DNA from 2 places in the Streptomyces sp. CNH189 genome. Region 2 is predicted to be linked to the other one. Evidence: predicted binding sites of a transcription regulator. Region 2 holds the regulator's gene; the other holds the start of a gene.
What was found. Region 2 encodes HspR, which represses chaperone genes until heat shock. Its sites were predicted from a motif close to TTGAGNNNNNNNNNCTCAA; they were not measured.
Positions count from the first base shown of each region.

Region 1: the regulator HspR is predicted to act here: its motif matches at 4,533-4,551, upstream of lon (endopeptidase La).

Region 1 is NZ_AZUS01000006.1:134,293-152,147, reverse strand. Features, by position in the region: gene B100_RS0110840 (protein phosphatase 2C domain-containing protein) at 1-103, shown strand, start outside; gene B100_RS0110835 (MarR family transcriptional regulator) at 472-966, opposite strand; gene B100_RS0110830 (lysozyme) at 1,193-2,023, shown strand; gene lon (endopeptidase La) at 2,096-4,510, opposite strand; gene B100_RS0110820 (spermine/spermidine synthase domain-containing protein) at 4,661-5,350, shown strand; gene B100_RS0110815 (response regulator transcription factor) at 5,476-6,216, shown strand; gene B100_RS0110810 (sensor histidine kinase) at 6,213-7,337, shown strand; gene B100_RS0110805 (multifunctional oxoglutarate decarboxylase/oxoglutarate dehydrogenase thiamine pyrophosphate-binding subunit/dihydrolipoyllysine-residue succinyltransferase subunit) at 7,629-11,420, shown strand; gene B100_RS0110800 (DUF6104 family protein) at 11,508-11,690, shown strand; gene B100_RS0110795 (DUF4097 family beta strand repeat-containing protein) at 11,986-12,858, shown strand; gene B100_RS0110790 (helix-turn-helix transcriptional regulator) at 12,860-13,903, shown strand; gene B100_RS0110785 (Clp protease N-terminal domain-containing protein) at 13,911-14,471, opposite strand; gene B100_RS0110780 (HTH domain-containing protein) at 14,471-14,680, opposite strand; gene B100_RS0110775 (zinc-binding dehydrogenase) at 14,784-15,749, opposite strand; gene B100_RS0110770 (NAD(P)-dependent malic enzyme) at 15,920-17,158, opposite strand; gene B100_RS0110765 (ABC transporter substrate-binding protein) at 17,738-17,855, shown strand, end outside.
Region 2 is NZ_AZUS01000012.1:670-13,824, forward strand. Features, by position in the region: partial or broken gene B100_RS0117355 (Fe-S oxidoreductase) at 1-245, opposite strand, end outside; gene B100_RS0117365 (glycosyl transferase) at 568-1,605, shown strand; gene dnaK (molecular chaperone DnaK) at 1,699-3,537, shown strand; gene grpE (nucleotide exchange factor GrpE) at 3,534-4,205, shown strand; gene dnaJ (molecular chaperone DnaJ) at 4,242-5,420, shown strand; gene B100_RS0117385 (heat shock protein transcriptional repressor HspR) at 5,425-5,877, shown strand; gene B100_RS0117390 (substrate-binding domain-containing protein) at 6,151-7,257, shown strand; gene B100_RS0117395 (helix-turn-helix domain-containing protein) at 7,386-8,417, shown strand; gene B100_RS0117400 (helix-turn-helix domain-containing protein) at 8,380-9,354, opposite strand; gene B100_RS0117405 (hypothetical protein) at 9,378-10,355, opposite strand; gene B100_RS36970 (hypothetical protein) at 10,492-10,680, shown strand; gene B100_RS0117415 ((2Fe-2S)-binding protein) at 10,721-11,017, shown strand; gene B100_RS0117420 (TIGR03618 family F420-dependent PPOX class oxidoreductase) at 11,187-11,603, opposite strand; gene clpB (ATP-dependent chaperone ClpB) at 11,738-13,155, shown strand, end outside.

The sequences.
Region 1 (17,855 bases), on a different contig from region 2:
GGTCCGGTCCCTGGAGCGCGCGGACGCGACCCGGGTCCCGCCCCGCCGGGGCAAGCCCCACGACGACGCGACGATCGTCCACACCGAGCTGCCCCCCGCCTGAGGGGCTGCCCGTACGGGCAGCTGTCGTCCGGACGGCGAACTGTCCTCGCCCGAACGGCCGGGCACCGCCCGCACGGCGGACACCTGCCGGCCCCTCGCCACTGACGCATGCGCCCGGGGCGCCCGCCCGGAGACACGGGCACCAGCCCCCACCCGGTCACGCGGCGCCCCGCACCCACCCGCGCCGCGGGGCACGCACCCCCCGATGCGCTCGGGGCGCCCCCGGGTCACGGAAACCGACCCCCACGCCGCGAAACCGGACGCACGGTGCCCGGCACCCGCCCGCGCCGCGGGGCCCGCACCCGCCGGGTCACGGTCACGGGCCTTCCGCCCGTCCCCGCGCGCGTGGCCGGGCGGCGGAGCCGCCCCCTACCGTTCCATCCCCCGGTTCAGCCGGTTGAGCAGGCGGGCGAGTTCCGTGACCTCCGTCGGGTCCCAGTCGGCGAACCGGCCGGCGTAGCGGGCGCGGCGGGCCTCGCGCACCCTGCTCACCCGCTGCCGCCCTTCGTCCGTGAGCGTGACGAGCCAGGCGCGCCCGTCGGCGGGGTCCGGCTCGCGCCCGACGAGCCCCAGGTCTTCGAGGGCACGCAGCTGGCGGGACATCGTCGCCTTGCCCACACCGATGTAGGCGGCGAGTTCGGTGGCCCGCTGCCGGCCGCACTCATCCAGACGGACCAGCAGGCCGTACGCGGACGGCTCCAGGTCAGGGTGGACCTCGCGCGCCATCTCCCCCTGGCTGGCCCGCGCCCGGCGCAGCAGAACCGTCAACTCCCGTTCCAGGGCCAGGAACCCGGGCTGTTCCACACCGGACGCGGGCTCCGGCGAGGCGGCGTGTTCCCCGCCGCCGTTTACGTCTTCGTGCACGTGTGCCCCTGCCTCGGTTTCCGGTTCTGAAAGTCTGGCGCCAGGTGGCGGCGTCGCCGCAGCTCCATAAGTATTTCGCAGGCGTAGACCAACGGCAGCGCGGCGGTCCGCCCGCCCGCCGTGGTCGACGTCCGCAGTGTCTCTACCAGCCCCATACGTGGCATGCCCACTACATGCGATGTGGGTCACATTCCGGGTTCGCCCCACGACCGTTCGGAGATGCGTCATGCCTGTGCCCAGATCCCGGCTCGTCCGTATACGCGCGCTCGGGGCCGCCGGTGCCGTCCTGCTCGCGGCCCTCGTCCTCCCGCAGACGGCGGCCGGCGCAGACGAGTCCGCCCCCACCGTCCCGCCGCGCGGCTCCGCCCACATGGGCATGGGCGTCCTCGCCCACGACGGCCGGGCCGGCCTGCCCACCGCGCGCTCCACCCAGACGGAAGGGGTGGACGTCTCCAGCCACCAGGGCAACGTCGCCTGGCCGACCCTGTGGAGCAGCGGGGTCCGCTGGGCCTACGCCAAGGCCACGGAGGGCACGTACTACACCAACCCGTACCACTCCCAGCAGTACAACGGCTCCTACGACGTCGGCATGGTGCGCGGCGCCTACCACTTCGCGACGCCGGACACCGCGAGCGGCGCCGCCCAGGCGGACTACTTCGTGGACCGCGGCGGCGCCTGGTCCGCCGACGGCCGCACCCTGCCGGGCGTCCTGGACATCGAGTGGAACCCGTACGGCGACGCCTGCTACGGCAAGTCGGCGAGCTCGATGGTGAGCTGGATCCGCGACTTCCTCGACCAGTACCGCGCCCGTACCGGCCGCGGCGCCGTGATCTACACCGCCACCAGCTGGTGGCAGCAGTGCACCGGCGACTACGCGGGCTTCGCCTCCACCACCCCGCTGTGGATCGCCCGCTACGCCTCCACCGTGGGCGACCTGCCCGCCGGCTGGGACACGTACACGATGTGGCAGTACACCTCGACCGGCCCGACGGTCGGCGACCACGACCGCTTCAACGGCACCCTCGACCGGGTGCAGGCCTTCGCCGCCGGCAGCTGAGCCACAAAGCGGTAAGGGAAAGGCCCGGGTTTCCCTCACGGGACCCGGGCCTCCCTCATCCGGCGACCCCCGTCACGCGGCCACCGGAACCTCCGGCGCCGCCCCGTTCGTGGCGGGCGACAGCGCCAGATCCAGCACCTGGCGGACGTCGGTGACGGCGTGCACGTCCAGCTTCTCCAGCACCTCCGCCGGGACGTCGTCCAGGTCGGGCTCGTTGCGCTTGGGGATGATCACGGTGGTGATCCCCGCCCGGTGCGCGGCGAGCAGCTTCTGCTTCACCCCGCCGATCGGCAGCACCCGCCCGGTCAGCGACACCTCACCGGTCATCGCCACGTCCGTACGGACCAGCCGGCCGGAGAGCAGCGAGGCCAGCGCGGTGGTCATCGTGATGCCCGCGCTCGGGCCGTCCTTGGGCACGGCGCCCGCCGGGAAGTGGATGTGCACGCCCCGGTCCTTCAGGTCGGCCACCGGCAGCTCCAGCTCGGCGCCGTGACTGCGCAGGAAGCTCAGCGCGATCCGCGCGGACTCCTTCATCACGTCGCCCAGCTGGCCGGTCAGGGTCAGCCCCGCCGCGCCCGTCTCCGGGTCGGCCAGGGAGGCCTCCACGTAGAGCACGTCCCCGCCGGCGCCGGTCACGGCGAGCCCGGTGGCGACACCGGGGACGGCGGTACGGCGCTCGGCCGGTTCCTGGGCGGACTCCGGCACGTGGTGCGGCCGCCCGATCAGGTCGCGCAGGTCGCCCTCGGTGACGGTGAACGGCAGCTCCCGCTCGCCCAGTTCGTGACGGGCGGCGATCTTGCGCAGCAGCCGCGCGACCGACCGCTCCAGGGTGCGCACGCCGGCCTCGCGCGTGTACTCACCGGCCAGCTTGCGCAGCGCCCCTTCCTCGATCGTCACCTCGTCCGCCGCGAGACCGGCGCGCTCCAGCTGGCGCGGGAGCAGGTGGTCACGGGCGATGACGATCTTCTCGTCCTCGGTGTAGCCGTCGAGGCGGACCAGCTCCATACGGTCGAGCAGGGCCTCCGGGATGGCTTCGAGGACGTTGGCGGTGGCGAGGAACACCACGTCGGACAGGTCGAGCTCGACCTCCAGGTAGTGGTCCCGGAAGGTGTGGTTCTGCGCCGGGTCGAGGACCTCCAGGAGGGCGGCGGCCGGGTCGCCCCGGAAGTCCGAGCCCACCTTGTCGATCTCGTCGAGCAGGACGACCGGGTTCATCGAACCGGCCTCCTTGATCGCCCGCACGATCCGGCCGGGCAGCGCGCCGACGTAGGTGCGGCGGTGGCCGCGGATCTCGGCCTCGTCGCGGACGCCGCCGAGGGCGACGCGGACGAACTTGCGGCCCATGGCGTGGGCGACGGACTCGCCCAGCGAGGTCTTGCCGACGCCGGGCGGGCCCACCAGGGCCAGCACGGCACCGCCGCGCCGTCCGCCGACCACGCCGAGACCCCGGTCGCTGCGGCGCTTGCGCACCGCCAGGTACTCGGTGATGCGCTCCTTCACGTCCTGCAGACCCGCGTGCTCGGCGTCCAGGACGGACTGGGCGCCCTGGATGTCGTAGGCGTCCTCGGTGCGCTCGTTCCACGGCATCTCCAGGACCGTGTCGAGCCAGGTGCGGATCCAGGAGCCCTCCGGTGACTGGTCGGAAGAGCGCTCCAGCTTGTCGACCTCCTTGAGCGCGGCCTCGCGCACCTTCTCCGGCAGGTCGGCGGCCTCGACGCGGGCGCGGTAGTCGTCGGACTCCTCGCCCTCCTGGTCGCCGTTCAGCTCGCGCAGTTCCTTGCGGACCGCCTCCAGCTGACGGCGGAGCAGGAACTCGCGCTGCTGCTTGTCGACGCCCTCCTGGACGTCCTTGGCAATGGTCTCGGCGACGTCCTGTTCGGCGAGGTGGTCGCGCAGCTGCTGGGTGGCGAGCTTCAGCCGGGCCACCGGGTCGGTGGTCTCCAGCAGGGCGACCTTCTGGTCGGTGGTGAGGAACGGCGAGTAGCCGGAGTTGTCGGCGAGCGCGGAGACGTCGTCGATGGCCTGGACCCGGTCCACCACCTGCCAGGCGCCGCGCTTGCGCAGCCAGGCGGTGGCGAGCGCCTTGTACTCCTTGACCAGTTCGGACACGTGTCCCGGCAGCGGCTCGGGCACGCTCTCGTCGATGCGGGTGCCCTCCACCCACAGCGCCGCGCCCGGCCCGGTGGTCCCGGCGCCGATGCGCACCCGGCCCCGGCCGCGGATCAGGGCGCCCGGGTCGCCGTCGGCCAGCCGGCCGACCTGCTCGACGGTGCCCAGCACGCCGGTCCCGGCGTAGGTCCCGTCGACGCGCGGCACCAGGAGCACCCGGGGCTTGCCCGGTTCGTCGCGGGCGGCGGCCTGGGCGGCCTCCACCGCGGCGCGCACCTCGGAATCGCTCAGGTCCAGCGGAACCACCATCCCGGGCAGCACGACCTCGTCGTCGAGCGGCAGCACGGGCAGGGCGAGCGGTGTGGACTCAGCAGCCATGATCTCCCCTTCGGCAGTCAAGTTGAGCTATGCCGACTCAATGCAGGAGCGCCGCCGAATGTTCCCGGACGCGCGTTCGCTGTCAGCGATCACCGGACGGGGGTCCCCCGTCCCCGGCCCCTGGGAAGGGCGAGCTGCCAGGATGAACGCATGCCCACCCCGTACGACATTCCCGAAGCTCCTGAAGTCCTGGACCGCCGCGAGGGCCCGTACGGCGAGGTGGTGCTGCGCCGGCACGGCGACCTGCTGCAGATCATCGCCAACGGCTGCTTCCTGATGGACACCTCCGACGGGCGTTCCGAGCGGCTGCTCGTGGACGCCGCCCTGACCGCCCTCGACCCGGAGGCGGACGGTCCGCGGGTGCTGATCGGCGGGCTGGGCGTCGGCTTCTCCCTCGCGCACGCCGCCGGGCAGTCCCGCTGGGGGCGGATCACCGTGGTGGAGCGGGAGCCCGCGGTCGTCGAGTGGCACCGCGCGGGCCCGCTGTCGGCGCTCTCCGGACAGGCCCTCGCCGACCCGCGCACGGAGATCGTCGAGCAGGATCTGATCACCTACGTCAATGAGACATCCGACACATTCGACGCGCTGTGTCTCGACATCGACAACGGGCCCGACTGGACCGTCACCGAGGACAACGAGGGCCTTTATTCGCCGACCGGACTCGCGGCATGTGCAAGGGTGTTGAAGCCGCGCGGGGTCCTCGCGGTATGGTCCGCCAGGCCTTCCCCGGAATTCGAGGGAACCTTGCGGAATGCCGGGTTCCGGCAGGTGCGTACCGAAGAGATCCCCGTTGCCCGGGGCGTTCCGGACGTCGTGCACATCGGCGTCCGCCCTGGATAGCAAACGGGTGGTGAATCCCCGTACGCTGCTGCCTTGGCGCGGATCATTCAAGCGTCAATCGCAGTGATGCGCAGACGACGGATCACCCCACGGATTCCGGATAAAGCACACCTCAGGGGCGGGCGATGGAGCAGACACACACCTCCCACAACGGCACGGCGACGACCACCCCCGGCGCTCAGCGCAGGGTCCTGGTGGTCGAGGACGACGCGACGATCGTGGACGCCATCGCGACCCGCCTTCGTGCCGAGGGATTCCTGGTGCAAACGGCGGGCGACGGCCCGTCCGCAGTGGACACGGCGGAGGCCTGGCAGCCCGATCTGCTGATCCTCGACATCATGCTGCCCGGCTTCGACGGCCTGGAGGTCTGCCGGCGCGTGCAGGCCCAGCGGCCGGTGCCGGTGCTGATGCTCACCGCGCGCGACGACGAGACCGACATGCTGGTCGGCCTCGGTGTCGGCGCCGACGACTACATGACCAAGCCGTTCTCCATGCGGGAGCTGGCGGCCCGGGTGCACGTGCTGCTGCGCCGCATGGAGCGCGCGGCCCTCGCGGCCACCACCCCGCGCAGCGGCATCCTGCGCCTGGGCGAACTGGAGATCGACCATGCCCAGCGCCGGGTGCGCGTGCGCAGTGAGGACGTCCACCTGACGCCCACCGAGTTCGACCTCCTGGTGTGCCTGGCCAACACCCCGCGCGCGGTGCTCTCCCGCGAGCAGCTGCTGGCCGAGGTCTGGGACTGGGCGGACGCCTCCGGCACCCGGACAGTGGACAGCCACATCAAGGCGCTGCGCCGGAAGATCGGCGCCGAGCGCATCCGCACGGTGCACGGCGTGGGCTACGCCCTGGAGACGCCGACGCCATGAGCGCGGGTCCGGGGGGCCACGGACAGGGGCGACAGGGCGGGCGCACGGGACAGCCCTGGGGCGGCCTGCGGCCGTTCTCGATCAAGACCAAACTGGGCGCGCTGGTCGTCGTCTCGGTCCTGATCACCACCGGACTGTCGGTGGTCGCCGTGAACACCAAGACGGAGCTGCGCTTCATCACGGTGTTCTCGATGATCGCCACGCTGCTCATCACCCAGTTCGTGGCGCACTCCCTCACCGCTCCGCTGGACGACATGAACGCGGTCGCCCGGTCCATCTCGCACGGCGACTACACCCGCCGGGTGCGCGAGAGCCGCCGTGACGAGCTGGGTGACCTGGCGCAGACGATCAACGTCATGGCCGACGAGCTGGAGGCCCAGGACAGCCAGCGCAAGGAGCTTGTGGCCAATGTCTCGCACGAGCTGCGCACGCCCATCGCGGGCCTGCGCGCGGTGCTGGAGAACATCGTCGACGGCGTCACCCGGCCCGACCCGGAGACGATGCGCACGGCCCTGAAGCAGACCGAGCGGCTCGGCCGCCTGGTGGAGACGCTGCTGGACCTCTCGCGCCTGGACAACGGCGTGGTCCCGCTGAAGAAGCGCCGCTTCGAGGTGTGGCCGTACCTGTCGGGCGTGCTCAAGGAGGCCAACATGGTCGCCTCGGCCCGCGCCGGCATGGCCTCCGGATCCGGCAGTCACACCCGTACGGACGTCCATCTGCATCTCGACGTCACCCCGCCCGAGCTCACCGCGCACGCCGACCCGGAGCGGATCCACCAGGTGGTGGCCAACCTGATCGACAACGCGGTCAAGCACAGCCCGCCGCACGGCCGGGTGACGGTCCGGGCGCGCCGGGGTGCCGAGCCGGAGTCGCTGGAGCTGGAGGTGCTGGACGAGGGTCCGGGCATCCCGCGGACCGAGTGGCACCGGGTCTTCGAGCGGTTCAACCGCGGCAGCGTCAACCGTCCGCACGGCCCCGGCAGCGACGGCGGCACCGGGTTGGGTCTGGCGATCGCCCGCTGGGCCGTGGATCTGCACGGCGGCCGGATCGGAGTGGCGGAATCCGAGCGGGGTTGCCGGATCCTGATCACTCTTCCGGGGCCCACCTCCACCCCAAGTTGACGTAAAGTTCGAAGCCGAGCTTCAAGATCCATCAGTGTTCGCGCTGACGGACACGTGTGATCAGGCACAGGCCCGCGCGCGGGGCGCGTCGGACCCCGGTCGAGCGATGCCTGATAACGTCAAGAGAAGCGGAACCTCGCTTGTTTCCCGCCATTTCCAGCGCCGAAACACCCGTTGAGATGTGATGTGCACGACGTTGCTAGGGCCCGGCCTGACCTTCTCGCGCGCGGAGGCGTAGCCTTTATTTCCGCTGTCCATCATCTTGCGAAGCGGAAGAGGGCGGTTGACGCCGTGTCGCCACAGTCCCCCAGTAACTCGAGCATCTCGACCGACACCGACCAAGCGGGAAAGAACCCCGCTGCGGCCTTCGGTGCCAACGAATGGCTCGTCGACGAGATCTACCAGCAGTACCTCCAGGACCCGAACTCGGTGGACCGAGCCTGGTGGGACTTCTTCGCCGACTACAAGCCGGGCGCGCCTGCGACCTCGGCTCCGACGGGTGACGCGGCCGCGGGGGCCGCTGTGACCCCCACCGCCCCGGCCCAGCCGGCCGCTCCCGCGAAGGCGGACGTGCCCGCCCCGGCCGCGCAGCCCGCTGCCGCCGCCCCGGCGGCCAAGGCCCAGGCTCCCGCCCCGGCGAAGGCGGCCGCTCCGGCCGCCCCCGCCGCGAAGCCGGCCCCGGCCAAGAAGGCCGAGCCCGCGGGTGAGGCCAAGAGCGGACCCGAGCGGGTGACCCTGCGCGGTCCGTCCGCCGCCGTGGCGAAGAACATGGACGCCTCGCTGGAGCTGCCCACGGCCACGTCCGTGCGCGCCGTCCCGGTGAAGCTGCTGTTCGACAACCGCATCGTCATCAACAACCACCTGAAGCGGGCGCGTGGCGGGAAGATCTCCTTCACGCACCTCATCGGCTACGCCATGGTCCAGGCCATCAAGGCCATGCCGTCGATGAACCACTCGTTCGCGAAGGTGGACGGCAAGCCGACCCTGGTGAAGCCGGAGCACATCAACCTCGGCCTCGCCATCGACCTGGTCAAGCCCAACGGCGACCGCCAGCTCGTCGTAGCGGCCATCAAGAAGGCCGAGACGCTGAACTTCTTCGAGTTCTGGCAGGCCTACGAGGACATCGTCCGTCGCGCCCGCGACAACAAGCTGACGATGGACGACTTCACCGGCGTCACGGTCTCCCTGACCAACCCCGGCGGCCTCGGCACCGTCCACTCCGTGCCGCGCCTGATGCCCGGACAGTCGGTCATCATGGGCGTCGGCGCCATGGACTACCCGGCGGAGTTCCAGGGCACCTCCCAGGACACCCTGAACAAGCTCGGCATCTCGAAGGTCATGACGCTCACGTCGACCTACGACCACCGGGTGATCCAGGGCGCCGCCTCCGGCGAGTTCCTCCGCCAGGTCGCGAACCTCCTGCTCGGCGAGAACGGCTTCTACGACGAGATCTTCGAGGCGCTGCGCATCCCCTACGAGCCGGTCCGCTGGCTCAAGGACATCGACGCCAGCCACGACGACGACGTCACCAAGGCCGCCCGGGTCTTCGACCTGATCCACTCCTACCGGGTCCGCGGCCACGTCATGGCCGACACCGACCCGCTGGAGTACAAGCAGCGCAAGCACCCCGACCTGGACATCGTCGAGCACGGCCTCACCCTGTGGGACCTGGAGCGCGAGTTCGCCGTCGGCGGCTTCGCCGGCAAGTCGATGATGAAGCTGCGCGACATCCTCGGCGTGCTCCGCGACTCGTACTGCCGCACCACCGGCATCGAGTTCATGCACATCCAGGACCCCAAGCAGCGCAAGTGGATCCAGGACCGCATCGAGCGCTCGCACACCAAGCCCGAGCGCGAGGAGCAGCTGCGCATCCTGCGCCGGCTGAACGCGGCGGAAGCCTTCGAGACGTTCCTGCAGACCAAGTACGTCGGCCAGAAGCGCTTCTCCCTGGAGGGCAGCGAGTCCGTCATCCCGCTGCTCGACGCGGTGCTGGACTCGGCGGCCGAGTCCCGGCTGGACGAGGTCGTCATCGGCATGGCCCACCGCGGCCGGCTGAACGTGCTGGCGAACATCGTCGGCAAGTCGTACGCGCAGATCTTCCGCGAGTTCGAGGGCAATCTCGACCCGAAGTCGATGCACGGCTCCGGCGACGTGAAGTACCACCTGGGCGCCGAGGGCACCTTCACCGGCCTGGACGGCGAGCAGATCAAGGTCTCGCTGGTAGCCAACCCCTCGCACCTGGAGGCGGTGGACCCGGTCCTGGAGGGCGTCGCCCGCGCCAAGCAGGACATCATCGGCAAGGGCGGCACGGACTTCACCGTCCTGCCGGTGGCGATCCACGGCGACGCGGCCTTCGCGGGCCAGGGCGTGGTGGCCGAGACCCTGAACATGTCGCAGCTGCGCGGCTACCGCACCGGCGGCACGGTCCACGTCGTCATCAACAACCAGGTCGGCTTCACCGCCGCCCCGGAGTCCTCGCGCTCGTCGATGTACGCCACGGACGTGGCCCGCATGATCGAGGCCCCGATCTTCCACGTGAACGGCGACGACCCGGAGGCCGTGGTGCGCGTCGCGCGCCTCGCCTTCGAGTTCCGCCAGGCGTTCAACAAGGACGTGGTGATCGACCTCATCTGCTACCGCCGCCGCGGTCACAACGAGACCGACAACCCGGCCTTCACCCAGCCGCTGATGTACGACCTGATCGACAAGAAGCGCTCGGTGCGCAAGCTGTACACCGAGTCCCTCATCGGTCGCGGCGACATCACCCTGGAAGAGGCCGAGCAGGCGCTGCAGGACTACCAGGGCCAGCTGGAGAAGGTCTTCACCGAGGTCCGCGAGGCCACCTCGCAGCCGTCCACGGTGGCGCCCTCGGACCCGCAGGCCGAGTTCCCGGTCGCCGTGAACACCGCGGTGACCACGGAGACCGTGAAGCGGATCGCCGAGTCCCAGGTGAACATCCCCGACCACATCACCGTCCACCCGCGTCTGCTGCCGCAGTTGCAGCGCCGGGCGGCGATGGTCGAGGACGGCACGATCGACTGGGGCATGGGCGAGACCCTCGCCCTCGGCTCGCTGCTCCTGGAGGGCGTCCCGGTGCGCCTCGCGGGGCAGGACTCCCAGCGCGGCACCTTCGGCCAGCGCCACGCGGTCATCATCGACCGCAGCACGGGCGAGGAGTACACGCCGCTGCAGTACCTCTCCGAGGACCAGTCGCGGCTGAACGTCTACAACTCCCTGCTGTCCGAGTACGCGGCGATGGGCTTCGAGTACGGCTACTCGCTGGCCCGCCCGGACGCGCTCGTGCTGTGGGAGGCGCAGTTCGGCGACTTCGTCAACGGCGCGCAGACGGTCGTGGACGAGTTCATCTCGTCGGCCGAGCAGAAGTGGGCCCAGACCTCCGGTGTGGTCCTGCTCCTCCCGCACGGCTACGAGGGCCAGGGCCCGGACCACTCCTCGGCCCGCCCGGAGCGCTTCCTGCAGCTCTGCGCCCAGAACAACATGACGGTCGCGATGCCGACCTCGCCGTCGAACTACTTCCACCTCCTGCGGTGGCAGGTGCACAACCCGCACCACAAGCCGCTGGTCGTCTTCACCCCGAAGTCGATGCTGCGCCTGAAGGCCGCCGCGTCGAAGGCGGAGGAGTTCACCACGGGCCAGTTCCGCCCGGTCATCGGCGACGACACGGTCGACCCGGCCGCCGTGAAGAAGGTCGTCTTCTGCGCCGGCAAGGTCTACTACGACCTGGCCGCCGAGAAGAAGAAGCGCGGCGCGGACGACACGGCGATCATCCGCATCGAGCGCCTGTACCCGCTGCCGGGTGCCGAGCTCCAGGCGGAGATCAAGAAGTACCCGAACGCCGAGAAGTACCTGTGGGCCCAGGAGGAGCCGGCGAACCAGGGTGCCTGGCCGTTCATCGCGCTCAACCTGATCGACCACCTCGACCTGGCGGTCGGTGCCGACCTCCCGCACGACGAGCGCCTGCGCCGCATCTCGCGGCCGCACGGTTCGTCGCCCGCGGTCGGCTCCGCCAAGCGCCACCAGGCCGAGCAGGAGCAGCTGGTGCGTGAGGTCTTCGACGCCTGACCGGCGGCGCCACGCGGTACGCGACCGGGCCGCACCCCTTCACGGGGGTGCGGCCCGCCCCGTTTTCCGGCACATATCCTTGTCCTCATGTACTTCACGGACCGTGGCATCGAGGAACTGGAGAAGCGGCGCGGGGAGGAGGAGGTCACCTTCGAGTGGCTCGCGGAGCAGCTGCGGACCTTCGTCGACCTCAACCCCGACTTCGAGGTCCCGGTGGAACGCCTCGCCACCTGGCTGGCCCGCCTGGACGACGAGGACGAGGACGAGTAGGCCCGTCTGCCGCCGGTCGCGGGCAGCCGTGCCTCCCCCAATGCCTCAAGGGCCTGGGAGGTGCCCCCAGCGGCACGGCCGCTGAGGTGCCCCCAGCGGCACGGCCGCCCCGCACCGACGCCCTCGCCTCCCCCGACGAACGCTCACCACAACGACATACCGAACCTCCCAAGGCACCGTTCACCAGAACGAGTGCCTTGACTTTCGCCTGCCGCGATATATCGTGAATCGAGTAATACGCGATATGGCGCGATCCGCGCGCCCCGGGTACCCCCCGCGATCAGGAGGTCGTCCCATGCCCGAGTGGTCCGTCGCAGACCCGGCCAAACTCACCTTCGACGCCCCCCTGACCCACCTCAACGTCCGCATCGTCAACGGCACGGTGAACGTGGTGGGGACGGACGAGACCGAGGCCCGCCTCCACGTCTCCGACATCGAGGGCCCACCCCTCGTCGTCACGCACGAGGACGGCGTCCTGACCGTCGCCTACGACGACCTCCCCTGGAAGGGCTTCCTCAAGTGGCTCGACCGCAAGGGCTGGCGCCGCAGCGTGGTCGTCTCCCTGGCGGTCCCGGCCCGCACCAAGGTCGAGGTCGGGGTCGTCGGCGCCACCGCCGTCGTCTCCGGCGTCCGGGGTCCCGCCGCGGTGAAGGGCGTCGCGGGCGACACCACCCTCGTCGCCCTCTCCGGCCCGGTCCGCGCGGACACCGTCTCCGGCAATGTCGAGGCGCAGTCCGTCACCGGCGACCTCCACTTCGCCTCCGTCTCCGGCGACCTCACCGTCGTCGAGGGCTCCGGCCCCTCCGTCAAGGCGGACACGGTCAGCGGCTCGATGATCGTGGACCTCGACCCCGAGGGCCCCACCGACATCCGGCTGACCAGCGTCTCGGGCGAGATAGCGGTCCGGCTGCCCGACCCCGCCGACGCGGAGGTGGAGGCCAACACCGCGAGCGGCGCCATCTCCAACGCCTTCGACGACCTTCGGGTGCAGGGCATGTGGGGCGCCCACAAGCTCACCGGCCGGCTCGGCGCGGGCAGCGGCAAGCTGCGGGCCACCACCGTCTCCGGCTCCATCGCCCTGCTGCGCCGCCCACCCCGGGAGGACGAGCCCGGCCGGCGGGACGGCGCGGGAGACAATGCCGGTACGACCGACAAGAAGGTGCTCTGACATGCCCCCCGTCTTCGCCCACGGACGCCTCCGCCTGTACCTGCTGAAGCTGCTCGACGAGGCCCCCCGCCACGGCTACGAGGTGATACGCCTCCTCGAGGAGCGCTTCCAGGGGCTGTACGCACCGTCGGCGGGCACGGTCTACCCCCGCCTGGCCAAGCTGGAGGCGGAAGGGCTGGTCACCCACACCACCGAGGGCGGCCGCAAGGTCTACTCGATCACCGACGCGGGCCGGGCCGAACTGGCCGACCGCAGCGGCGAGCTGGCCGACCTGGAGCTGGAGATCCGCGAGTCGGTCGCCGAGCTGGCCGCGGAGATCAAGGCCGACGTCAGCGGCGCGGCGGGCGATCTGCGCCGCGAGATGCGGGCCGCGGCCGGCCGGGCCCGGCAGTCCCGGGGCGGGGACGCCTCCGGCGACAAGGGGGGCGTGGCCGACGGTTTCGGCGACTTCTCGGTGTTCGGCGACAAGGACGCCTGGCGCGCCGCGAAGGAGGAGATGCGCCGCGCCAAGCAGGAGTGGAAGGAGCAGGCCCGGCGCGCCAAGGACGAGAGCCGGCGCTCCCGTGAGGAGGCCCAGCGAGCCCGGCGCCAGGCCAAGGAGGCGCAGGACAAGGCGCAGGAGCAGGTGCAGCGCATCGTCCGGCAGGTGCAGGAGCAGGTGCAGGACCACTTCACCCGCGGCGACTGGCCGTCCGGTCTGCGCGAGGGCCTGGGCGACCTGGTCAAGGAGATGAGCGACTTCGGCAAGGACTTCGCCTTCGGCCGCACGGCCGCCGGCGGACCGGCGGACTCCCGGCCGTCGTACTCCTCGACCCCCGAGGACTTCCCCGCCGACTACGCCCCCTCCTGGGGGTACGAGAGCGCCGCGGACTCCACCGATGATCCGGCGCGCGACCTGGAGCGGCTGCTGGACCGCTTCCGGGACGACGTCAGGGACGCCGCCCGGGACCACGGGGTCACCGCGGACCAGCTCCAGGACGCCCGCCGTCATCTGTCGACGGCGGCCGCCCGGATCGGGGCGCTGCTGCGCGCGCCGAAGCCCTGAGCCCGCGTCAGCTCGCCTTGGCCTCGCCGTCGCCGTACAGCACGCGGGTCACCGACGCGTGGGTCACCCCGTGGTCGGCGAGGACCTCGGCGGGCACGCCGGGGCGGGCGGTGAGGGCGAGCAGCAGATGCTCGTCGCCGATGTGGCGGTGGCGCCGGGCGGTGGCGGTGCGCAGCGCCCCGGTGAGGACGTCCTTGGCCGCCCGGTCGAAGGGCCGGTGCCCGGGCCACCGGCCGCGGACCCGGCTCCCGGACAGGGCCCCGGGTCCGTGGGCCTCCTCCACCCGGGCGACAATCTCCGGTACGTCGATGCCCAGTCCGGCGAGGGCGTCGGTCTCGGCCTGGGTGAGCCCGCCCCGCCGTCGCGCCTCCTCCAGCGCCTCCCGTACGGCCTCGCGGCGGTCGCCGAGGCCGAGGGCGGTCAGGGCGAAGGAGGCACGGCTGCCCTCCCGGTCGAGCAGGGCGAGGAGCAGGTGCTCGGTGCCGACGTGGCCGGCCCCCGCCCGTTCCGCCTGGGCGACGGCCCCTTTGACCACGTCGCGGGCGTCCTTGGTGAACCGCTCGAACATCAATGCCTCCCGTACTTCTTGTGCACGGCCTGCCTGCTGACCCCGAGTTCGGTCGCGATCTCCTGCCACGACCAGCCGTGATTGCGCGCGTTGCGCACCTGCACGGCTTCCAGTTGTTCGAGCAGCCTGCGCAGCGCGGCGACGGCCCGCAGGCCGACCCGCGGATCGCGGTCACCGGCCCGCTCGGCGAGATCGGTTGCCTCAGTCATGACGTCAACTTACATTGACACATCGGTCGCGTCAACCATAGTTGACATGCCGACGGCCGGCCCGGAAACACCGGACCGGCCGTGAGGAGGGAGAGGCTCCGCCTCAGTGGTTGGTGAGCACGATCTTGCCGAAGAGCTCGCCGGACGCCATCCGTTCGAAGCCCTCGCGGGCCCGGTCCAGGGGCAGCGCCTCGTCGATGACGGGCCGCACCCCGGTCGCGGCGCAGAAGGACAGCAGGTCCTCCAGCTCGTCCTTGGTACCCATCGTCGACCCCACGATCTTCAGTTCCAGGAAGAAGACCCGGGTCAGCTCCGCGTGCGAGGGCCGGTCACCGCTGGTGGCGCCGGAGATCACCAGCGTCCCGCCGGGGCGCAGCGACTTCACCGAGTGCGACCAGGTGGCCGCGCCCACGGTCTCGATCACCGCGTCGACCCGCTGCGGCAGCCGGGCACCGGGTTCCACCGCCTCCACGGCGCCCAGCTCCAGCGCCCGCTTGCGCTTGGCCTCGTCCCGGCTGGTGGCGAAGACCCGCAGGCCCGCCGCCTTGCCGAGCACGATCGCGGCGGTGGCGACGCCGCCGCCGGCGCCCTGCACCAGCACCGAGTCGCCGGGCCGTACCCCGGCGTTGGTGAACAGCATGCGGTAGGCCGTCAGCCAGGCCGTGGGCAGGCAGGCCGCCTCCTCGAAGGAGAGCTCCTTGGGCTTGGGCAGGATGTTCCAGGTGGGCACGGCGACCTGTTCGGCGAAGGTGCCCTGGTAGCGCTCGGTCAGGATGGAGCGGGGCTCCCTGGGCCCCACGCCGTGACCGGTCTGGCCGATCACCGAGTGCAGGACGACCTCGTTGCCGTCCTCGTCGACACCGGCTGCGTCGCAGCCGAGGATCATCGGCAGCTTGTCCTCCGCGAGGCCGACGCCCCGCAGGGACCAGAGGTCGTGGTGGTTGAGGGAGGCGGCCTTGACCGTGACGGTGCTCCAGCCCGGCCGGGACTCGGGAGCGGGACGCTCTCCCGACTCCAGTCCCGTGAGCGGCTGGTCGCGGTCGATTCGGGCGGCGTAGACAGCGAACATGACCTTGACGATAGGGTCCGCGCCCCGTCGAAGGAACCGTGCCCGCCTGTGACACACGCCCTCTTGCCCCGGGGCGGGTGACGTTCCCCGGGCCGGGTCGCGCGCCCTGACGCCCCGGGAGAACGCGTGGGCCCCGTCCACAGGCGTGGCGGGGCCCCTCTCACGTGCGCTCAGCGCCGGGCGACGCCCTCCGCCCGGGCGGCGGCGGCCACGGCGGCCGTCACCGCGGGGGCGACCCGCTCGTCGAACGGGGACGGGATGACGTAGTCGGCGGCGAGGTCGTCACCGACGACGGAGGCCAGCGCCTCGGCGGCGGCCAGCTTCATGCCCTCGGTGATCCGCGAGGCCCGCACCTGCAGCGCGCCCGCGAAGATGCCGGGGAACGCCAGCACGTTGTTGATCTGGTTCGGGAAGTCCGACCGGCCGGTGGCCACGACGGCCGCGTACTTGTGCGCGACCTCCGGGTGCACCTCCGGGTTCGGGTTGGCCATGGCGAAGACGAACGCGCCCTCCGCCATCGACGCCACCGCGGGCTCCGGCACCGTGCCGCCGGAGACGCCGATGAACACGTCGGCCCCCGCCAGCGCGGACTCCAGCGGGCCGGAGATGCCGGCCTTGTTGGTGAACGACGCCAGCTCCGCCTTGATCGGCGTGAGGTCCTCGCGGTCCCGCGAGACGACGCCCTTGCGGTCGGCCACCGCCACGTCGCCGATGCCGGCCTCGACCAGCATCTTGGCGATGGCGACACCCGCCGCGCCCGCGCCGGAGATCACCGCCCGCAGCTCGCCCAGGGTGCGCCCGCTGAGCCGCGCCGCGTTGCGCAGCGCCGCGAGCGTCACGACGGCCGTGCCGTGCTGGTCGTCGTGGAAGACGGGGATGTCCAGGCGCTCCTGGAGCCGCCGCTCGATCTCGAAGCACCGGGGGGCCGAGATGTCCTCGAGGTTCACCCCGCCGAAGGACGGGGCGAGCCGGACCACGGTCTCGACGATCTCGTCGACGTCGGTGCAGTCCAGCGCGATCGGGACCGCGTCGACGCCACCGAACTGCTTGAAGAGGATGGCCTTGCCCTCCATCACGGGGAGGGAGGCTTCGGGCCCGATGTCGCCGAGCCCCAGCACGGCCGTACCGTCCGTCACGACGGCGACGACCGACGACTTCCATGTGTAGTCGTGGACGAGTTCCGGCTGCTCGGCGATCGCGCTGCACACCTTCGCGACGCCGGGCGTGTACGCCAGGGACAGATCGTCCTTGTCGCGGATGGGCACGGTGGCCTGCACGGCCATCTTGCCTCCGCGGTGCAGCGCGAACGCCGGGTCGAAGGACTCCAGGGGCTCGGCCGCCCCTCCGCCCTGCTCGGAAGCGTCCCGGTTCTCGCTGTCGCTGCGAGGATTCACAATCTCCGCTGCCACTTGGTTTTACCCCTTAAGTGTTCATTGTTTGAGGGTTGCCACTCCTGGTGAGGGGTGGGCGGGACCGCGCAAGGCCCGGAGGGATGATGCGTACGGGCCGAACACGACGGGCGCGCCGCACACGCGCCCTTGAGCCCCGGATGAGGGGTGTAAAGAACCTTCTTACCGGACGGACGCGGTCGGCGACGAGTCCATAACGCGAAGGTCACATGCCGACGCCATGAAGCATCGTCCGATATCAGGACAAGACCTGGACGAAGTCCCAGCAAGCCCGCAAGTACCCCGTCATCTCGGCGGGTCGCTCGCGTAACCGGGCTATTGGAGAAGATCTTGCGGCCGGAATGAAGGATTCCCGAAGAGTCTGCGGTCACGTTGTACCCAAGTGGTCGGGTTCGGGGACCCTCCGTTATCCGATTTTGACATCACAGGCCCCCTGAACGGTCCAATCCGAATGGCAAGATGCGGTAATCACACGAGGTCGCGGCACTCGAAGGTGTGTGCCCCCGTCGACCCCGAGGCGATGCCGACAGGCAGTCGCCGGCCCATCGGCACTCCACCCATCCGCCGGAGGAACCCACCATGACCGCAAGCACCACCCGTCGTACCACCGCCGCGCGCTCACGGATTGCAGCGGTCGGCGCGATCGCGGTCGCAGGCGCACTGCTTCTCACCGGCTGCGGTGACCAGACCGACGACA
Region 2 (13,155 bases):
GTCAGGAAGCCGACGGCGACGAACCAGTGGGCGATGCCGACGATGCCCCACCGGTTCATGCGGGTGTGGCCGAGGAACTCCCGTACCAGGGTCACACTGCGCTGGTAGGGGTTGTCGGTCCGGGTGCCGGCCGGGACCGGCTGGCCCAGCTTGAAGTGCCGGACGAACTGGCCGATCGCGCGTGCGAGCAGCGCAACGCCGACCACGGTCAGGACCAGCGACACGATGATCGCGGCGAGTTGCATGAGGGCTCCTCGGGCCTGCGAGGGGTTCAGGGTGTGGAGTGGGTTGTCGGGGGCTTCACCGGGACTTGCCTTCCGGCTTCCCCGAGATTACTAAGCGGTAACTTATGCGGTCCGTTTGAGACTACCCCCATCTCCAGCCGCACTGTAGCCGGGCACGAGGTGATCTGAATCGCTGAGGGTTCCTTCGCGGGTGACCGGTGAGCCGGCCGGTGGACGCCCTGGTGGGTGCCCGTGAGGCGCCCCGGCGACCGTCCCGGATGGCATCCGGGATCCGATCGTGTTATTCACGCCAAATCAGTCGATACGCCCCTAACTTATATCCGTGCTCTACGGGATCGTCGCCGCCGCCACCGCCCTGCTGTTGTCCGCCCTGCTCACGGGGGTCCTGCGGGCTCCTGCCCTGCGCCTGGGGATCGTGGACCGCAGGCGTCGGCGGGCCGTGCCGCTGTCCGGGGGAGCCGCCGTCGCGCTGGCGACCGCCCTGGTCGCGGCGGCCGGCGACGCCCTGGGCGTCGCCCCGCTCGGCGCCGGGATCGGCCGGGTGGTCGTGGCCGCCGGCTGTGTCGCGGCGCTCGGGCTGGCCGCCGACGCCTGGCGGCTCCGCCGGTGGGTCACGCCCGCCGGTACGGCCGTGGCGGCGGCGCTCGTCGTCCCGTACGAGGAGACCGGGGTGCCCGGCGGCGTGCTGGCCGCGGCGTGCGTCGTCGTCGCGACCGTCGCGTTCCGGGGCCTGGACCACGCCGACGGCCTGGCCGGCACCGTGGGAGCGGTGGGCGCGTTCGCGGTGGCCGTCTGCGCGGCGGCCGAGGTGATGGACGGACTCGCCGCGCTGCTCGGCGCCCTGGCCGCCGCCCTCGCCGGGTTCCTGCTGCACAACTGGTTCCCCGCGCAGGCGGCGCTCGGGGAGGGCGGAGCGCTGTTCACGGGCTTCGTCCTGTCCTCCTCGGCGGTGTTCGTGCGGGCCGGACAGGGAATCGGGTCCGGAGCCGCCGTGTTGTTCGCGCTGACGGTCCTGGCGTGTGCGGACGGCGCCCTGGTGGTACTCGGGCGGCGGCTCGACCGCCGGCCGGTGAGCCGCGCACGCCCGGACCATCTCGTGCACCGGCTGCGACGGCTGGGGCTCGCGCCCCGCGCTGCCGTGGTGCTGCTCGGCGCCGGGGCCGCGGGTGCGGCGGTGGTCGCCGTGTGTGTCCACACGGGGAGGGTGCCCGCGGGTGCGGCGCTGTGGATCGCGGGAGTCGCGGCGGTGCTCGTCCTGGGCCTGGTGCGGTTGCCTGTCACCCCTGTTTTCCGGCCGCGTCAACGTTCGGCCAGTGCGTCCTCGCAGGTCAGCGAGCGGTTGCGTGTAAGGAGCGGATAAGAGTTGAGTCTGTCCGACTCAGCTCTGTTGACCCCACGCCGGACGTCATGCATGCTTGAGTCTGTTCCACTCAAGTCAGCTGGAGGAATCGAAATGGCACGTGCGGTCGGCATCGACCTGGGCACGACTAACTCCGTCGTCAGCGTTCTGGAGGGCGGCGAGCCCACCGTCATCACCAACGCCGAGGGCGCCAGGACCACGCCTTCCGTCGTCGCCTTCGCCAAGAACGGTGAGGTGCTGGTCGGCGAGGTGGCCAAGCGCCAGGCCGTGACGAACGTCGACAGGACCATCCGGTCGGTCAAGCGCCACATGGGCACCGACTGGAAGATCAACCTGGACGGCAAGGACTTCAACCCGCAGCAGATCAGCGCCTTCGTGCTGCAGAAGCTGAAGCGGGACGCCGAGGCGTACCTGGGCGAGAAGGTGGCCGACGCGGTCATCACCGTCCCGGCGTACTTCAACGACGCCGAGCGCCAGGCGACCAAGGAGGCCGGCGAGATCGCCGGCCTGAACGTGCTGCGCATCGTCAACGAGCCGACGGCCGCCGCCCTGGCGTACGGCCTCGACAAGGACGACCAGACCATCCTCGTCTTCGACCTCGGTGGCGGTACCTTCGACGTCTCCCTGCTGGAGATCGGCGACGGTGTCGTCGAGGTGAAGGCCACCAACGGTGACAACCACCTCGGTGGTGACGACTGGGACCAGCGCGTCGTCGACTACCTGGTCAAGCAGTTCCAGTCGGGTCATGGCGTGGACCTGTCCAAGGACAAGATGGCGCTGCAGCGTCTGCGTGAGGCCGCCGAGAAGGCGAAGATCGAGCTGTCCTCGTCCACCGAGACCTCGATCAACCTCCCCTACATCACCGCCTCCGCCGAGGGCCCCCTGCACCTCGACGAGAAGCTGACCCGCGCGCAGTTCCAGCAGCTGACCGCGGACCTGCTCGAGCGCTGCAAGACGCCGTTCAACAACGTCATCAAGGACGCCGGCATCTCCGTCAGCGAGATCGACCACGTCGTCCTGGTCGGTGGCTCGACCCGTATGCCCGCCGTCGCCGACCTGGTCAGGGACCTGACCGGCGGCAAGGAGGCCAACAAGGGCGTCAACCCGGACGAGGTCGTCTCCATCGGCGCCGCGCTCCAGGCCGGTGTCCTCAAGGGTGAGGTCAAGGACGTCCTCCTGCTCGACGTCACCCCGCTGTCCCTCGGCATCGAGACCAAGGGCGGCATCATGACCAAGCTGATCGAGCGCAACACCACGATCCCGACCAAGCGCTCCGAGATCTTCACCACGGCCGAGGACAACCAGCCGTCGGTGCAGATCCAGGTCTACCAGGGCGAGCGCGAGATCGCGGCGTACAACAAGAAGCTCGGTATGTTCGAGCTGACCGGTCTGCCGCCGGCGCCGCGTGGCGTCCCGCAGATCGAGGTCTCCTTCGACATCGACGCCAACGGCATCATGCACGTCACGGCGAAGGACCTCGGCACCGGCAAGGAGCAGAAGATGACCGTCACCGGCGGCTCCTCGCTGCCGAAGGACGAGGTCGACCGGATGCGCCAGGAGGCCGAGAAGTACGCGGAGGAGGACCACGCCCGCCGCGAGGCCGCCGAGTCCCGCAACCAGGGCGAGCAGCTCGTCTACCAGACGGAGAAGTTCCTCGCGGACAACGCGGACAAGGTCCCCGGTGACGTCAAGACGGAGGTCGAGGAGGCCGTCGCCGAGCTGAAGGAGAAGCTCAAGGGCGAGGACGCCGCCGAGATCCGCACCGCCACGGAGAAGGTCGCCGCCGTCTCCCAGAAGCTGGGCCAGGCCATGTACGCCGACGCCCAGGGTGCCCAGGCCGCCGGTGGCGCGTCCGCCGGTGAGGCCAAGGCCGACGACGACGTCGTCGACGCCGAGATCGTCGACGAGGACCGCAAGGACGGTGCGGCGTGACGGAAGAGACCCCGGGCTTCGACGAGCAGCAGCAGCCCGACGTCCCTTCCGGCGCACCGACCGACGACGCCGAGCCGAAGGCCGCCGCTCCCTCCGAGGAGGAGGCGGCCCCGGCCGGGGACACGGGGCAGAACGCCGCCCTGGTGGCTCAGCTGGACCAGGCCCGCACCGCGCTCGGTGAGCGCACCGCGGATCTCCAGCGCCTCCAGGCCGAGTTCCAGAACTACCGCCGCCGTGTCGAGCGGGACCGGGTCGCGGTCAAGGAGGTCGCCGTGGCGAACCTCCTGTCCGAACTGCTCCCGGTGCTGGACGACATCGGCCGCGCGCGGGAACACGGCGAGCTGGTCGGCGGCTTCAAGTCCGTCGCCGAGTCGCTGGAGACCACGGTGGCGAAGCTGGGCCTGCAGCAGTTCGGCAAGGAGGGCGAGCCCTTCGACCCGACGATCCACGAGGCCCTGATGCACTCCTACGCCCCGGACGTCACCGAGACGACGTGCGTGGCGATCCTGCAGCCGGGGTACCGCATCGGCGAGCGCACCATCCGCCCCGCGCGGGTGGCCGTCGCCGAGCCGCAGCCGGGCGCGCAGACGGTCAAGCCGGCCGAGGAGAGCACCGAGGCGCAGGCGGACGCGGAGAACAAGGAGAACGGTGGCCCGGAGGAGGGCTGACGTTATAGCTGACGCAGGGAAGGAGGGACGTCGGGGATGAGCACCAAGGACTTCATCGAGAAGGACTACTACAAGGTCCTCGGCGTCCCCAAGGACGCCACCGAGGCCGAGATCAAGAAGGCGTACCGGAAGCTCGCCCGCGAGTTCCACCCGGACGCCAACAAGGGCAACGCCAAGGCGGAGGAGCGCTTCAAGGAGATCTCCGAGGCGAACGACATCCTCGGTGACCCCAAGAAGCGCAAGGAGTACGACGAGGCGCGCGCCCTCTTCGGCAACGGCGGTTTCCGTCCGGGGCCGGGCGGAAGCGGCGGCACGTTCAACTTCGACCTGGGCGACCTCTTCGGAGGCCAGCCCGGCGGCGGCGGCCAGGCGGGCGGCTTCGGCGGCGGCCTCGGTGACGTCTTCGGGGGCCTGTTCAACCGGGGCGGCGCGGGGACCACGCGGACCCAGCCGCGCCGGGGCCAGGACATCGAGTCCGAGGTGACGCTCAGCTTCACCGAGGCGATCGAGGGCGCGACCGTCCCGCTGCGGATGTCGTCGCAGGCGCCCTGCAAGGCCTGTTCGGGTACCGGCGACAAGAACGGCACACCGCGCGTGTGCCCGACCTGCGTCGGCACCGGGCAGGTGGCGCGGGGCTCCGGCGGCGGCTTCTCGCTGACGGACCCGTGCCCCGACTGCAAGGGCCGCGGCCTGATCGCGGAGGAGCCCTGCGAGGTCTGCAAGGGCAGCGGCCGGGCCAAGTCCTCGCGGACGATGCAGGTGCGCATCCCCGCGGGGGTCAGCGACGGGCAGCGGATCCGGCTGCGCGGCAAGGGCGCTCCCGGTGAGCGCGGCGGGCCCGCGGGCGATCTGTACGTCGTCGTGCACGTCGGCTCCCACCCGGTGTTCGGCCGCAAGGACGACAACCTGACCGTCACCGTGCCCGTCACGTATCCCGAGGCGGCTCTCGGCGGCGAGATCCGGGTCCCGACGCTGGGCGGTCCGCCGGTGACGCTGAAGCTTCCGCCGGGCACACCCAACGGGCGCACCATGCGCGCCCGCGGCAAGGGAGCGGTCCGCAAGGACGGCACCCGCGGTGACCTTCTGGTGACCGTCGAGGTGAGTGTTCCCAAGGACCTGTCGGGGAAGGCTCGTGACGCCCTGGAGGCGTATCGCGAGGCAACCGCGGACCAGGATCCGCGGGCGGAGCTGTTCCAGGCCGCGAAGGGAGCTTGATGCGATGGACGGCCGTCGACGCAATCCGTACGAACTGACCCAGGACACCCCGGTCTACGTCATTTCGGTGGCGGCCCAGCTGTCCGGTCTGCATCCGCAGACGCTGCGTCAGTACGACCGGCTGGGACTTGTGTCGCCGGACCGCACGGCGGGCCGGGGCCGGCGCTATTCGGCCCGTGACATCGAACTGCTCCGGCAGGTGCAGCAGCTGTCGCAGGACGAGGGCATCAACCTGGCCGGAATCAAGCGCATCATCGAGCTGGAGAACCAGGTCGCCGCCCTCCAGGCCCGTGTGGCGGAGCTGGAGGACGCGCTCGACGGCGCGGCGGCGGCGATGCGTCAGCGTGAGGCGGCCGTCCATGCCTCGTACCGTCGTGACCTGGTGCCCTACCAGGAGGTGCAGCAGACCAGCGCGCTGGTGGTGTGGCGGCCCAAGCGCCAGCAGCAGTCGGACTGACCACGCGGAACGCGCGGAAGGGGCCCCGAGGTTCACCGAACCTCGGGGCCCCTTCTCTTATGCCTGACCACAACTGTGGCTATGGTATGCCTGCGTGTCCAGGTGTCCCACGCGGCGTGTCCGCAGGACTTTCACGAGTTCAGCGGACCGTGCTGTGTCCATCTCGTTAAGTGGTTGCCCTTGACGGCGATGGGCCCTGAAGCGTTGGCTTTTCAGTCACATGGGCCGCAAAGCTGTGCCCACGTCCAAAACGCACCTGAAGTGAGCCCTCGCATGCGTCGTATCGCCATATCCGTGGCCGCCGTCTCGATGTCCGTCACGCTCGCCGGCTGCGGCATGCTCGACGCGACAGGGAGCAGCGACGAGGCGAGCCCGGCCAAGGGGGACGACATCTCCGTCGGTCTCCTCCTCCCGGAGAAGGCCAACACGCGCTACGAGCAGTTCGACTACCCCTTCTTCAAGAAGAAGGTGGAGGCGCTCACCGACAACAAGGGCAAGGTCGAGTACGCCAACGCCGAGGCGGACGCCGACAAGCAGGCCTCCCAGATGCAGCGCATGATCGACGCGAAGGTCGACGTCATCGTGCTGGACGCGGTGGACGCCCACGCCATCGCGGAGAGCGTCACCAAGGCCAAGGAGGCGGGCATCCCGGTCATCGCCTACGACCGGCTGGCCGAGGGCCCGATCGACGCGTACATCTCCTTCGACAACGAGCTGGTCGGAGAGGTGCAGGGCCGTTCGCTGCTGGAGTCCTTCGGCGGCGACCTCAGCATCACCGACAAGGTCGTCATGATGAACGGCTCGTCGACCGACCCCAACGCCAAGCAGTTCAAGGCGGGCGCGCTGTCCGAGCTCAAGGGCAAGGTGACCATCGCCAAGTCCTTCGACACCAAGGACTGGGACCCCAAGAACGCCGAGAAGAACATGGCCGAGGCGATCGGCGAGATCGGCGCGGGGAAGATCAAGGGCGTCTACTCGGCCAACGACGGCATGGCGGGCGGCATCGTCAAGGCGCTGCGCGGCGCCGGTGTCACCGACCTGCCCCCGATCACCGGCCAGGACGCGGAGATCGCCGCGGTGCAGCGCATCGTCACCGGCGAGCAGTACATGAGCGTGTACAAGTCGTACCCGACGGAGGCGGAGAACGCCGCGGAGATGGCCGTGGCGCGGGTCCAGGGCCGGGACATCCAGTTCGACGCCCTCACCCGTGACCGGGTCGACAGCCCCACCGAGCAGGACATCCCGGCGCAGTTGGTGCCGGTGGTCGCGCTGACGCAGGAGAACATCCAGGACACGGTCATCGCCGACGGGTTCTACGACGTGTCGGACATCTGCACCGCCGACTTCAAGTCCGCCTGCGAGAAGCTCGACCTGAAGTAACTCCCGTCGGTATTCGGCCACCCGCGGGTCTCGGGGCCGGCGCGGTGGCCGGCCCCGTGTTGCACAGCAGGTTCCGGCCGCGCATAGTTGCGCTGCGGAAAGTGGCTGAACCGGGGGTGGGATGGGCGATGGCCGGGCACGCGGCTCAGGAGCATCCGCACGGTGCTGACCGACTGTGCGAGGCCGGGGACCGCGTCTACTCCCGGGCCGTACGGCGCGGCCGGCTGCCGCGCCGGGAGGCCGAGCGGGTGCCCTGCCTGCTGGAACTGGCCCTGCTGCACCCCGATCCCGACGACATGGACTGGCTGGTGCCCACCGCCCCGCAGGAGGTCATGACCCGGCTGCTGCGCGGCATGTACGACGAGGTGAGGGCGAGTCAGCGCCGGGTCGGCTCGGCGGTCGCCGCCTTCGAGTGGTACGCCGGACTCGGCCGCCAGGTGCCGGTCGCGCAGTCGTCGGCGGAGGGCCCGGCGATCCGTGTGCTGGACGGACTGGCGCGTATCCAGGCCGCGATGGACGAGGCGACGCAGGCGTGCACCACCGAGGTGCTCACGGTCCAGCCGGGCGGCATCCGGCGTGAGGCCGAGCTGTCGGAGGGCCTGCACCGGGCGATGGCGCTGCGCGGCCGGGGCGTGCGCATGCGGGACCTGTACACCCATGTCGCCCGGCACGGGCACGGGTTGCTGAGTTACCTGGAGCTGATGGGCGACGCGGTGGAGGCGCGCACGCTGGACGAGGTGGTCGACCGGCTGATCCTGTTCGACCGCACGGTCGCCTTCATTCCCGCCAACGCCGAGCGCACGATGGCGCTGGAGCTGCGCCACCCGGCGCTGGTGGAGTACCTGGGCACGGTCTTCGACCGGCTGTGGCGGCTCGCCATCCCGCTGACCGCCCCTCTTCCGGCCACCGGCATCGAGGGCATCTCGCACCGGGAGCAGTCCATCGCGGCGCTGCTGGCGGAGGGCCACCAGGACGCGGTCGTCGCGGAGCGCCTGGGCATCAGTGTGCGGACCTGCCGGGCGCACATCGCCCGCCTGTCGGAGACCCTCGGGGCGGCCAGCCGTACGCAGCTGGGGGTGCGGATCGCGCAGGCGGGGCTGGACGGGGCACGGCACCCGGCCGTCACTCCGCCGGGTCGAGCACCCCGGACCGCGCGATGAGGTAGCCGAGCTGGGCCCGGCTGCCGCTGCCCAGCAGCGCGGCGAGTTTGGCGATGTGCTCCCGCGCGGTGCGGACGTTCATGCCGAGCCGGTCGGCGATGACGGCGTCGGTGTGCCCCTCGACGAGCAGCGTGGCGATGGCGCGCTGGCGCGGGGTGACGCCGTTGAGGGTGGGCTGCCGGTCCGCCTCCGGGTACATGGGGGTGGCCAGGCGCCAGAGCCGGTCGAAGGTGGTGACCAGGAACGTCACGATCGCCGGATGCCGGACCTCCAGGGCCGTCGAGCGCTCGGGGCCGGCCGGGATGAAGGCGACCGCGCGGTCGACGATCACGAGGCGGTCGGTGATCTCGTCCAGGGAGCGGGCCTCGACGTCGCCCGTGAGGCGTTCGTAGCGGGCGGCCAGCGTGGGCGCGTGGCGCAGGGTGTGCTGGTACAGGGCGCGGATGCGGCCGCCGCGGTCCAGCAGGTCCTGGTCGCGGCGGAGGGCGGGTTCGTGGACGGCCGGGTCGAACTTCACGTAGCTGCGGTGCGGCTGGACGGCGAGGAGTTCCGTGGCGCCGGTCATCGCCTCGCCGATGGCCCGGCCGATGCTCTCCGTGCCGCTGTGCCGGGTGACGAGGGGGGACTCCTGTTCCACCGGTTCGCCGGGGCGCAGCAGCGGGGCCAGGGTCTCCGCCAGGCGTTCCTGACGCCGCCGTTCCTCGGCGACGCGGTCCTCGGAGGCGCGCAGCAGCCGGTGCAGGGCGAGGTGCGGTGCGACCGGCTCCAGCCGGCTGGGGTCGTCCCCGGCGGGGTGGAGCAGGCCGAGGCGGAGCAGGAGTGGGGTCTCCGCGTCCCCCGAGGCGGGCACGTGGCCCTGGTCCAGGGCGCGGGCGTAGCGGTCCAGTGCCTCCGCCCGCAGCGCGTCCGCTGCCCTCTGTGGTGCGTCGCCGCTCATGCCTGACCGCCCCCCGGACCGGATCAGTGGTCCTGCTCGAGAATGCCGGACTGTGCGATGAGGTACCCCAGTTGGGCACGGCTGCCACTGCCGAGCGCGGTGGCCAGCTTGGCTATGTGTGCCCGGCAGGTGCGGACGTTCATGCCGAGGCGGCGCGCGATGGCCTCGTCGACGTGTCCCTCGACGAGCAGTTTGGCTATCGAGTGCTGGATGTCGGTGAGACCGTCCGGTGCGGTCTCGTACGGGGTGCCGGCGGTGAGGGGGACCGCGCGGCCCCACATGAACTCGAAGACCTTGATGAGGTAGCGCACCAGGCCGGGGTGGCGCAGTTCGAGCGCGACCTGCCGGTCGTCCCGGACGGGGATGAAGGCGACCGTGTCGTCGCAGACGATGAGGCGCTCGACCAGCTCGTCGATGGTGCGGTACTCCACCTTGCCGTCGGCGAACTGCTCGGTCCAGGCGATGCGCTCGGGGTTGTACCGGGCGGTGTGCTGGTAGAGCGTCCTGATCCGCACCCCGCGTTCGATCAGCGGCCGGTCGCGTTCCAGTGCCTCGATCAGGCGCTGCTCCGGGTGCCGGTTCTTCGGCTGGACGGTGAGCACTTCGTTCCGGCACTGGGAGGTCGCCAGGTCGAGCGCCTCGTTGATGCGGTCGAGTCCTTCGAGCACGGTGATGGAGTGGACCGGTTCCGCCAGGGGGGCGCCGAGTCCCATGAACGGCTCGAAAATGTCCGCCAACTCCATGGTCAGGCGCCGGCGTTCGGTGATCTCACGCTCGATCGGGTCCAGCCGCTGGGCCAGCACGACGGAGGGCGGGACGGGGCGCAGCCAGTCCGGGTCGTCGGGGTCGGGGTGGAGCAGGGAGAAGTCGACCAGACAGGGTGCGGCTTCGGCCTCCGCCCGGGGGATACGTCCCGTGCGCAGTGCGTTCGCGTACAGACGACTCCCTTCCACGCACAGCTCCGTCATGGGATGGGGATGCACGGTTTTGGTCCGATTCATTGTTAAATCTCCACCCCCCAGGCTCCTGAACATGCAGGAACATGATGCACCGATCGTGTGGCCATGACGTGCCCGAATGAGCCATCGTCTTACTTGACGGGGGAAAGGGGACCTTCGAGTGAGGACGAAGCCGACTATGCGTAAGAGAATGCGTCGCTCGGTGCTTGTCGCCGCCTTGTCCGCCGTTGTGGCCTTCGGTGCGCTGGGCGCCCTGTCCGGCGCGCAGACCGATGCCGAGGACGACACCGTCTGGTCGAGCGGGACCGTGGGCGTGGTGGACGGCGAGGACGTGGTCCAGCTTCCGGCAGACACTGTCTGGAGCTGACGTGGCCACCCCACCTGACGACCGATCCTTCCGTCGTGAGATGGCGACGGCCTACCGGTCCGGATGGCATTTCATCGACCTGGTCACCGCCATCCCCCACAGCGGTGACTCGTTGATGGTGACCGTCTTCGGTGAGCCCGTGGTCGTCACGCGCGACGAGGACGGTGACGTACGGGCGTTCCGGTGTCTGAGGCGGCCCAGGGGGGCGCCGAAGCCCGTGCGGTGTGCCATCCGGTACGGAATGATCTTTGTGAACCTGGACCAGCGGGACCACCGGCAGGTGGAGTCCGACTCCCCTGCCCCCAGGACCATCTCGGCCACCCCCCGCAGTGCCTGACGCGATTCCCCCGTCGTAAAAGATCGCGCAGGTGCTTCCCCCCGCAGCGGCGTCACCGTGACCTGAACACGGTGACGCCGCTGCAGTTTTGGGGGATATTTCCGGGTATCCCCGGGATAGGGCGATGGCCGGAAGGGATCGCTCGCCGGTGCGAGCCGCACCGCCGGCCTCAGCCGCGGCCCATCGCGCGCGTGAGCGCGATCTCGATGACGACCCGGTCCGGGTTGGGGCCCGGCATCCGTCCGTAGCGCTCCGCGTACCGCAGCACCGCGTCCTCGACGCGCTCCGGGTCCGTGCGGACCCGCGCGCGTCCCTCCAGCGTCGCCCACCGCTTGCCGTCCACCTGGCAGACCGCGACCGGCGCGCCCTCGTCCCCCGCCGCCCGTACGTGGCGGACCTTCGCGCTGGTCCGGTTGGTGATGACCCGGGCGAGGCACGTCTCGGGGTCGTACGTCACCCCGACGGGTACCAGGTGCGGTGTGCCGTCCGGGCGGAGGGTGGTCAGCGTGCACAGGTGCCGTTCGCGCCAGAAGCTGAGGTACGACGCGTCCGGATCGCCCGGATCCACCGAATACGTGAGGGTCATGACCCCGGAACTTAGCCCCGAGTCCCTCGCGGCACCACCTTGAGTGGATTAGACTCAAGTTTGTGGACGTTGACACAGTCAGCCACAGACATCGCTGAGGGTCACCGAAGGGCACCAAGGAGGAGAACGGACACGTGGACGCCGAGCTGACCAACCGGAGCCGTGACGCACTGGCCGCCGCCGGCAACCGGGCCGTGACCGAGGGGCACCCCGACCTCACCCCCGCGCACCTGCTGCTCGCCCTGCTCGCCGGGCAGGAGAACGAGAACATCACGGACCTGCTCGCCGCGGTGGACGCCGACCAGGCCGCCGTACGCTCCGGCGCCGAGCGGGTCCTCTCCGGACTGCCGAGCGTCACCGGATCCACCGTGGCGCCGCCCCAGCCCAACCGCGAGCTGCTCGCCGTCGTCGCCGACGCCCAGGCCCGCGCCCAGGACCTCGGCGACGAGTACCTGTCCACCGAGCACCTGCTGACCGGCATCGCCGCCAAGGGCGGTGCGGCCGGCGAGGTACTGTCCCGGCAGGGCGCCACCGCGGACAAGCTGCAGGAGGCCTTCCAGAAGGCGAGGGGGACGCGCCGGGTGACCACTCCCGACCCGGAGGGCCAGTACAAGGCCCTCGAGAAGTTCGGCACCGACCTGACCGCCGCCGCCCGCGAGGGCAGGCTGGACCCCGTCATCGGACGGGACCAGGAGATCCGGCGGGTGGTGCAGGTGCTGAGCCGCCGCACCAAGAACAACCCCGTGCTGATCGGCGAGCCCGGCGTCGGCAAGACCGCCGTCGTCGAAGGCCTCGCCCAGCGGATCGTCAAGGGCGACGTGCCCGAGTCGCTGAAGAACAAGCGGCTGGTCGCGCTCGACCTGGGCGCCATGGTCGCGGGTGCCAAGTACCGCGGCGAGTTCGAGGAGCGGCTCAAGACCGTCCTGGCGGAGATCAAGGAGTCCGACGGGCAGGTCGTCACCTTCATCGACGAGCTGCACACGGTCGTCGGCGCGGGCGCCGGCGGCGACTCCGCGATGGACGCCGGGAACATGCTCAAGCCGATGCTGGCCCGCGGCGAGCTGCGCATGGTCGGCGCCACCACGCTCGACGAGTACCGCGAGCGGATCGAGAAGGACCCGGCGCTGGAGCGGCGCTTCCAGCAGGTGCTGGTCGCCGAGCCGACCGTCGAGGACTCCATCGCCATCCTGCGCGGGCTCAAGGGCCGCTACGAGGCGCACCACAAGGTGCAGATCGCCGACAGCGCCCTGGTGGCCGCCGCGACCCTCTCCGACCGCTACATCACCTCCCGCTTCCTGCCGGACAAGGCCATCGACCTCGTCGACGAGGCCGCCTCCCGGCTGCGCATGGAGATCGACTCCTCGCCCGTCGAGATCGACGAGCTCCAGCGCGCCGTCGACCGGCTGAAGATGGAGGAGCTGGCCATCGGCAAGGAGACCGACGCCGCCTCCCGGGAGCGCCTGGAGAAGCTGCGCCGCGACCTCGCCGACAAGGAGGAGGAGCTGCGCGGCCTCACCGCCCGCTGGGAGAAGGAGAAGACCTCCCTCAACCG